3 regions of the Rahnella aceris genome follow, and region 1 is predicted to be linked to each of the others. Evidence: predicted binding sites of a transcription regulator. Region 1 holds the regulator's gene; each other region holds the start of a gene.
The links. The regulator PhoB, encoded in region 1, activates phosphate uptake and scavenging genes when phosphate is short. The targets are predictions, from matches to a motif close to CTGTCATAAAACTGNCNNAT.

Region 2: pitA (inorganic phosphate transporter PitA) is a predicted target of PhoB. The motif match lies at 1,611-1,630, and genes of this name have one in related genera.
Region 3: opgB (phosphatidylglycerol--membrane-oligosaccharide glycerophosphotransferase) is a predicted target of PhoB. The motif match lies at 1,512-1,531, and genes of this name have one in related genera.

What each region holds. Positions count from the first base shown of each region.
Region 1 covers NZ_JAADJV010000001.1:2,590,520-2,593,684, reverse strand. The annotation lists gene sbcD (exonuclease subunit SbcD) at 1-768, opposite strand, end outside; gene phoB (phosphate response regulator transcription factor PhoB) at 996-1,685, shown strand; gene phoR (phosphate regulon sensor histidine kinase PhoR) at 1,708-3,027, shown strand; gene GW591_RS11835 (helix-turn-helix domain-containing protein) at 3,061-3,165, opposite strand, start outside.
Region 2 covers NZ_JAADJV010000004.1:207,436-210,600, reverse strand. The annotation lists gene pitA (inorganic phosphate transporter PitA) at 34-1,539, opposite strand; gene GW591_RS19165 (BaiN/RdsA family NAD(P)/FAD-dependent oxidoreductase) at 1,851-3,050, shown strand.
Region 3 covers NZ_JAADJV010000001.1:1,974,336-1,977,500, reverse strand. The annotation lists gene GW591_RS08955 (ABC transporter ATP-binding protein) at 1-631, shown strand, start outside; gene GW591_RS08950 (ABC transporter ATP-binding protein) at 628-1,344, shown strand; gene opgB (phosphatidylglycerol--membrane-oligosaccharide glycerophosphotransferase) at 1,764-3,165, shown strand, end outside.

The sequences.
Region 1 (3,165 bases):
GCTCAGTTCGTCAAAACTCAGGGCAATCGGCGAGCCGCTGTAACGGATATGTTCGGTTTTGGCGACGCATTGTGCACGGTGAATATGACCCAGTGCCACATAATCGACCGGCGGAAAGGCCTGCGCCGGAAACGCATCGAGCGTACCTATATAGATGTCGCGCACGGAATCAGAGGTACTGACACCGACAGTCGTCAGATGGCCGGTCGCAATAATAGGCAGCGGCATGCCCAGTTCGTCACGTCTGGCCTGCGCAGCCTGCCAGAGCGCGTCATAATGCGCGGCGATGGCTTCCTGCAATGCCAGTTGCTTGTCGCTGCCGGACTGTCCCGCCTGGCTGGCGAGCAGATCACGCGGGCGTAAAAACGGGATAGCGCACAGTATCGCGCCGGGTTTCCCGTCACGCTGACTGAGCACTAAAATCTGTTCAGAAAGGTTTTCACCGACGGTGGCAATCACCCGCGTATTCAGGCAGGAAAGGAGCTCGCGCGATTCATTGAGCGTGGCGACAGAATCGTGGTTACCAGCCAGCACCACCAGCTGGCAGCCGGTTTGCTGTAATTCCACCACGAAGCGGTTATACAATTCGCGGGCATAACTGGGTGGGGAACCCGTGTCGAAAATATCGCCCGCGACAATCACGGCATCGACCTGATGTTGCTGCACCTGACCGGTCAGCCAGTGCAAAAATGCCTGATGTTCGGCTGCACGGCTTTTAGTGAAAAAGTACTGGCCGAGATGCCAGTCTGACGTGTGGATCAGGCGCATGAGACTCCCGTATGAACCCTGGATGACGACAATGGGGTAAAGTATAAACGTCGGCAGGGGAAGCTGTCCCCGATAAATCAGACCAATTTCAGCAAGATGGCCGGAAATTATCTGTCATAGTTGACTGTAATGAACCATTCTTTTCATTCATAAATCTGTCACAAAACTGACGCATAATGGCGCCCGCAATCAAATAAAAGATCGCTAACCTATTGGCAGGACCTACGATGGCTAGACGTATATTGGTGGTTGAAGACGAAGCTCCAATCCGTGAAATGGTGTGTTTTGTACTGGAACAAAATGGCTATCAGGCCGTAGAAGCTGAGGATTTTGATTCAGCGATTGGGCAGCTTGTTGAACCTTACCCTGAACTGATCCTGCTTGACTGGATGTTACCTGGCGGTTCCGGTATTCAGTTTATTAAGCATCTTAAACGTGAGGCACTGACCCGCGAAATTCCGGTGATGATGCTGACCGCACGCGGTGAAGAAGAAGATCGGGTGCGCGGCCTTGAAGTGGGTGCCGATGATTACATCACCAAACCGTTTTCTCCGAAAGAACTGGTTGCCCGCATTAAAGCCGTGATGCGTCGCATCTCGCCAATGGCGGTGGAAGAAGTGATCGACATGCAGGGTTTAAGCCTGGATCCGTCGTCTCACCGGGTAATGGCCAACGAGCAGGCGCTCGATATGGGGCCGACCGAATTTAAGTTATTACACTTCTTTATGACCCATTCCGAACGTGTATACAGCCGCGAACAGTTGCTCAATAACGTCTGGGGCACTAACGTTTATGTGGAAGATCGCACGGTTGACGTGCATATTCGTCGTTTACGTAAGGCGCTGGAAACCAGTGGACATGACAGAATGATCCAGACTGTTCGTGGTACCGGATACCGTTTTTCAACGCGTTATTGAGCCCTCACAGCGGAGAATCTGTGTGCTAGAACGTTTGTCATGGAAACGACTGGCGGGTGAATTGTTTCTCTTTTGCCTGCCAGCGTTAATTCTCGGTATCTTCGTCGGCCATTTCGGCTGGCTCCTCCTGGTGTCGCTGATGGCGGCACTGGGCTGGAATTATTACAACCAGCTTAAACTCTCTCACTGGCTGTGGCTCGACCGCAGCATTACGCCACCGAATGGGCGCTGGAGCTGGGAGCCGCTGTTTTACGGGCTGAACCAGATGCAGATACGCAACCGGCGTCGCCGTCGGGAATTAGGTCAGCTCATCAAACGTTTTCGCAGCGGTGCCGAATCGCTGCCGGATGCCGTGGTGCTGACCACTGAAGATGGCAATATTTTCTGGTGTAACGGACTGGCGCAGGATTTGCTCGGTTTCCGCTGGCCGGAAGATAACGGGCAACATATCTTCAACCTGCTGCGTTATCCGGAATTCCGGCTGTGGATCCAGACCCGCGATTTCAGCCGGGCGCTGAATTTACAACTCAATAATGAGCATTATGTCGAATTTCGCGTCATGCCTTATTCCGAAGGACAACTGCTGATGGTGGCACGCGACGTGACCCAGATGCGTCAGCTTGAAGGCGCACGGCGTAACTTCTTCGCTAACGTCAGTCATGAACTGAGAACCCCATTGACGGTATTGCAGGGGTATCTGGAAATGATGGAAGACGCCAAGCTGGAAGAGCCTTTCCGCACTAAAGCGCTGGATACCATGCAGGAACAGACGCGGCGCATGGACGGGCTGGTGAAGCAGCTGCTGACGCTGTCGAAAATCGAAGCCTCAGCGAATATTGATTTGCACGAGAAAGTCGATATTCCGGTGATGCTCGGCATGCTCGAACGTGAAGTGCAAACGTTAAGCAACGGCAGGCATGAAGTGGTGTTTCGCGTAAACGACAAGCTGAAGGTCTTTGGTAATGAAGATCAACTGCGCAGCGCGGTGTCGAACCTGGTGTATAACGCGGTTAACCACACGCCAGCGGGGACACGGATTGAAGTCAGCTGGCAACAAACGCCGCATGGCGCACAGTTCCAGATCAGCGACAACGGACCGGGCATTGCGCCGCAGCACCTGCCGCGCCTGACCGAACGTTTCTACCGCGTCGATAAAGCCCGTTCACGTCAGACCGGCGGCAGCGGACTGGGACTGGCAATCGTCAAACATGCGCTCAGCCATCACCACACGAAACTTGAAGTCATGAGTGAAGTCGGCGTCGGTACCCGGTTTATGTTTATGCTGGCGCCGAAGTTGATTGTTCCTCAGGAACAGGCCAGCCAAAGCGGCGTAAAGGGATAAAAATCAAGCCACAGCAACAAGCTGTGGCTTCTTTTAGCAGATGATCTGTAAACCTTTTTCTTCAATTAGCATCAGTAAGATCAGCGCCGCTCCGGTGGGTTTGGTTTCATCCCGCTCCCATTTTTGAATGCTGTTGGC
Region 2 (3,165 bases), on a different contig from region 1:
TCGCCTTTTTATTTCATGCCGGTCAGACAATCATCAGATCAGCTTCAGTGCAATCCAGTACAGGACACCGGAGAGCACAATCGACACAGGCAGGGTTAAGACCCACGCCATCGCGATGTTTTTCACGGTTTTCGACTGCACACCGCCACCATCGACAATCATGGTTCCTGCGACCGCAGAAGACAGCACGTGCGTGGTGGATACCGGCATGCCGGTATAGCTGGCTACGCCGATGGAGACCGCCGCCGTGAGCTGTGCAGACAGACCCTGTGCGTAAGTCATGCCTTTCTTACCAATCTTCTCACCGATAGTGGTTGCGACACGTTTCCAGCCAATCATCGTACCCAGCGCCAGTGCCAGTGCCACAGCGATAATGATCCAGATAGGCGCGTATTCAACGGTTTGCAGAATGTCTGTTTTCAGCTCGCCGAGGAAGCGTTTGTCTGCAGGAGAGGTTTCCGGCAGCTTGGCCACTTTATCCGCAGTATCAGAAACACACATCAGCAGGCGACGCATATGGCTGCGTTCTTCCGGTGCCAGGTCGCTGTAAGACTGAAGATTGGTCAGCAGGGTTTGCGCGCGGCCGATAGCGTCAAGTGCGTGGCTGCTGTCGCAGTGGAACACTTTAGGCTCATCGGTCGGTGCGATATTGACGTCCGGTGCCGGCACTATTGGCGTCTGTGCAACCACGTGCGGCACGGCATCAACATGTTGCTGATAATACTGGCCGAGGTGTGTCACGGCGTCGCGGGTACGGGTAATGTCGTAACCGGTCGCGTTCATATTCACCACAAAACCGGCTGGCGCCACGCCAATCAGCACCAGCATGATCAGACCGATACCCTTCTGACCATCGTTAGCGCCGTGAGAGAAACTCACGCCGATAGCCGACAGAATCAGACCTGTACGTGTCCAGAATGGCGGTTTTTTCTTGCCGTCTTTCTTCTCACGTTCCGCCGGTGTCAGGTGGATACGGGCATGTTTCTTATTGCCACTCCAGTAACGGCGCAGCAGGAAAATCATGGTACCGGCGATAATCATCCCGACCAGCGGAGAGATAATCAGCGAAGCAAAAATACCAATCATTTTAGGGATGTTTAACGCATCGACCACGGAAGTGTGAGTCATTAATGCATTGGTCAGCCCTACGCCAATGATGGCGCCGATAAGGGTGTGGGAGCTGGACGCCGGCAGGCCGAAATACCAGGTACCGAGGTTCCAGATGATCGCCGCCAGTAACATAGAGAACACCATGGCAAGGCCATGAGCAGAACCCACATTGAGCAGCAAATCGGTTGGCAGTAAATGAACGATGGCATAGGCCACACTCAAACCACCGAGCAGGACGCCAAAGAAGTTAAATACCCCTGCCATCACGACCGCTAATTGCGAACGCATTGCCCGGGTATAGATGACGGTTGCCACTGCGTTGGCCGTATCATGAAAACCGTTAATGGCTTCATAGAACAGAACAAACAGTAACGCGAGAATCAATAACGAACCGGTATGAATATCCAATCCGGCAAATAGATGCAGCATAATTGTTACGCCAGTTAGTGGTCATGAACGCCGCGCATTATCTGCGAGAACAGGGGGACGGGAAAAGGAAAATATGACATTTTTTTGACTAAAAACAGTTCAATGTTTGGCTTTATTTCAATTAAGTATTTATCTATCAATATGTTATTCCTCCTTTGAACGCAGAAACATTTACTTACGACGTCCGGCAAGCAGTCTGTCTGGCTGGTTTAACAGCCCTCCGTCCCTTACAATCCGCGACTCAAAGCCCCGGTTAACAGGGCAAACCTTATCTAAAACGTAGTTGAATTTCCGGAAAAGAGAGGCCAAAAGTGGAACAGGTTGATGTGGTAGTCATTGGTGCAGGTGCGGCAGGCATGTTCTGCGCAGCACAGGCCGGACAGGGTGGCTGCCGTGTTCTGCTGCTGGATAACGGCAAAAAAACCGGGCGAAAAATTCTGATGTCAGGCGGCGGACGCTGCAATTTCACCAACCTTTATGCCGAACCCGCTGCCTATCTTTCCGAAAACCCGCATTTCTGTAAATCCGCGCTGGCGCGTTACACCCAGTGGGATTTCATCGATATGGTCAACCGTTACGGCATCGCCTGGCACGAGAAAACGCTCGGGCAGCTATTCTGCGACGACTCGGCGCAGCAAATCGTCACCATGCTCGATAAAGAATGCGAGCAGGGCAATGTCGATGTGCGCTTGCGCAGCGAGATTTCCGACGTGCAGAAAACCGAAAATGGCTTTGTTATCAAAGTGAATGGCTCAACTGTAAGCACTCACTCACTTGTTATTGCCAGCGGCGGGCTTTCCATGCCAGGGCTGGGCGCGACACCCTTCGGTTACCGTCTGGCGGAACAGTTTGGCCTGAAAGTACTGCCGACCCGCGCCGGTCTGGTGCCATTTACCCTGCACAAGCCGCTGCTCGATCACTTGCAGACGCTTTCCGGGGTGTCAGTCCCGGCGGTGCTCACTGCTGAAGACGGCACTGTCTTCCGTGAAAGCATTCTTTTTACCCATCGTGGCATGTCCGGCCCGGCCGTTTTACAGCTTTCCAGTTACTGGCAGCCTGGCGAGTTTGTGAGCGTTAACTTACTTCCTGATGTCGATCTGGCGGCGTTTCTGAATGCACAGCGTCAGGAACACCCAAATCAGAGTCTGAAAAACACGCTGGCAATGCAACTGCCGAAGCGTCTGGTCGAATGTCTGCAAACGCTGGGGCAATTGCCGGACGTGACGCTGAAACAGCTGAACGTGCCGCAGCAGGCCGAACTGGTTGAGCAACTGCAAAACTGGCAGGTACAGCCGAACGGCACCGAAGGTTACCGCACGGCGGAAGTCACACTCGGCGGCGTCGATACCAAAGAATTATCTTCAAAAACGATGGCGGCAGCGAAAGTCCCCGGCCTGTATTTTATCGGCGAAGTGGTGGATGTGACCGGCTGGCTGGGCGGATACAATTTCCAGTGGGCATGGAGCTCGGCGTGGGCATGTGCGCAGGATCTGGTGGCTGTTCTGGAATAATACAGACGGTGATCTGAATAAATAGTTTGTGATCTAACCTGAATTTGAGACATTAAAGTTCGTGATCTAGAGCACCTCTACAAAAAATCTAATTTTGATGTCAAACAGGACAATC
Region 3 (3,165 bases), 620 kb from region 1:
TGATGACTGGATAAAACCAGCGCAACTGGGCAAACGTATTTTCTACAAAATGTTCGGCGGTACACACCTGGTTAACCGCGCCGGGCTGGCGCGTACCTTTCAGAATATCCGGCTGTTTCGTGAAATGTCGGTGGTTGAAAATCTGCTGGTCGCTCAGCACATGCAAACCAACCGCAACCTGATTGCCGGTGTGCTCAATACGCCGGGTTATCGCCGTGCGGAAAATCAGGCGCTGGACCGCGCATTTTACTGGCTGGAAGTGGTGGAACTGGTGGATTGTGCCAACCGGCTGGCAGGGGAAATGTCTTACGGTCAGCAGCGCCGGCTGGAAATCGCCCGTGCGATGTGTACCGCGCCGGAAATGATTTGCCTGGACGAACCGGCAGCCGGTCTGAATCCGGTTGAAACACGTACGCTGAGCAAAATTATCCGCTTCCTGCGCGATCATCACGACATCACCGTGCTGCTGATCGAACATGATATGGGCATGGTGATGGACATTTCCGACCACATTATCGTGCTCGACCACGGCGACGTGATTGCCGAAGGAATACCGCAGGCTATTCAGAACGATGAGAAAGTCATTGCCGCGTATCTGGGTGCTGATGAAGACGACGAGGTCAGCTTATGAGCGACGCGATGCTGGAATTTCGTGATGTGAATGTGTATTACGGGGCGATTCAGGCATTACAGCAGGTCTCTTTGCAGGTGCATGAGGGGGAAACGGTGGCGTTGATTGGTGCTAACGGTGCCGGGAAATCAACGCTGCTGATGTCGATATTCGGCCAGCCACGTATACAGAGCGGGCAGATCCTGTTTCGCGGGGAAGATATCAGCCGCAAATCGACACACTTTGTGGCTTCGGCTGGCATAGCGCAATCGCCGGAAGGGCGACGTGTTTTTCCGGATATGACCGTGGAAGAAAACCTGCTGATGGGCACCATTCCCGTCGGGAATAAACACGCGGCAGAAGATCTGCACACCATGTTTGAGTTATTCCCGCGCCTGAAGGAACGCCGTAAACAACGGGCGATGACCATGTCCGGTGGTGAACAGCAAATGCTGGCGATTGCCCGTGCGCTGATGAGTCGCCCGAAGCTGTTACTGCTCGATGAACCGAGTCTTGGGCTGGCGCCTATTATCGTTAAACAGATTTTCCAGACCTTGCGCGAACTGGCAAAAAACGGCATGACTATCTTTCTGGTGGAGCAAAATGCGCATCATGCGCTCAGGCTTTCTGACCGGGGTTATGTGATGGTCAACGGACAAATTCGGCTTAGCGGTTCAGGCGAGGAACTTTTACATAATCAGGAGGTGCGGAAAGCTTATCTCGGAGGAATCTGATTTTTCATCTTCAATGCCCGCGATACCCCGTATTGCGGGCCTTCCCGCCAACTTTTTTCCGCATTTTCAACCTGCCTCCACATTTCGCCCACAGTATTCCGCTATCATGCAATTCTTACAGAAAGGTGACCGGAAAGTTAATTTTCTGAGGTATCATGCGGAATTAGCTGTCATGAATTTGTAAAACGTCAGTTTTTTTGGGCACATCAGTGGCCTGAAGCCGTGTTAAGGCGTTGACCCACCAGGATCAACAGGCTATATAGCGCTATCCGTTTTTGGCATGAATTTTCCTGTCTCAGGGATGAAGTAAGTGAATGACAAACGGGTCATTCGCTCGATGAGTTGAACCGTCGGCGCTGCTCGCAAAACAGCAGAAATGGGTCGTAGAGTTTATTGTTTAAATCAGACAGGGTGCTGAAATGGCTTCTGAGATAATTTCCTTCGTATTATTTCTTTCTTCTATTTTTCTCTACGTCACGCGGGCGTCGGCCAGCCGTGTCTGGTTTTCACTGGTGCTGTTTTTCCTCGGGCTTTACGTCATTCTTAACGTCATCCTGATCGGCAGCAATTATTTCACCGGTGAAGGCATCACGGACGCAGTGTTATATACCGTCACCAGTAGCCTGAAAGGGGCGGGGCTCAATAAATATATCCTGCCGTTTATCGGTTTACTGGCAGGGCTTGTCAGCGTATTCGCTTTGCTGGCGTGGGGGCTGAAGCAGCGTCGTGCCAAAAACAGCAGCGCGGTCTACAGTGCGCTGGCCGTGGTGCTGGCGGTCTTTTCTGTCGGTTCCACACAGGCATTCCAGAACATCTCGCGTCTGGTCAAAACGCAAATCTCAGGCAGCGGTGCAGATTTTAGTACCTATTACAAAGTGCCCGAAAAAGCCATTAAAGGCGCGAAAAAGCCTAACCTGGTTTATATCTACGGCGAGAGTCTGGAACGCACGTATTTTGATGACAAAGTCTTCCCCGGCCTGACCACCGAATTAAACCGCCATAAAGCGCAGAGTACCGATTTCACCAACACCAAACAGTTGCCGGGCACTGGCTATACCATTGCAGGTATGGTGGCTTCTCAGTGTGGGATCCCGCTGTTTGCGCCGTTTGATGGTAATGCCTCCAGTGCACTGGCGACCTTCTACCCTGAAAACGTCTGTCTTGGCGATGTGCTCAAAGGTGCAGGTTATACCAACTATTTCTATCAGGGCGCTGAACTGGCTTTCGCAGGCAAAGGGACCTTCCTGAAATCCCATGGTTTCGACCATCTTTATGGTTACAACGAATTGCGTCCGACTGTGGCGGACCCGTCTTATAAAAATGACTGGGGCTGGTATGACGACACCTTGCTGGATGAGGTGTACAAAAAATTCGTGACGCTGAGTCAGGAAGGTAAGCCGTTCTCACTGTTCACGCTGACCGTTGATACGCATCATCCGGACGGCTTTATTTCCCGCGGCTGTACCCGCAAGGAATATAAAGTGAACGGTAAAGCCAACCAGTCTCTGAGCGCCGTGTCCTGCAGTCAGGAACTGATTGCCGCATTTATCGATAAGATTAAAAAGTCCGGTTATTTCGATAACACCATCATTGTGGTGTCTTCCGATCATCTGGCGATGAACAACACGGCTTACAACATTCTGACCAAACAGAACCGTAAAGACCTGTTCTTCGTACTCGACGGCCGTCATCCGGCGGGGGAGCTGAACGGTGCGAAACGCAGCACCCTGGATAATGGCGCGACCGTACTGGATATGATGGGCGGCGACAACTACATCGGTCTTGGACGCAGCGGTGTTTCTGCGACATCGATGACTGCGC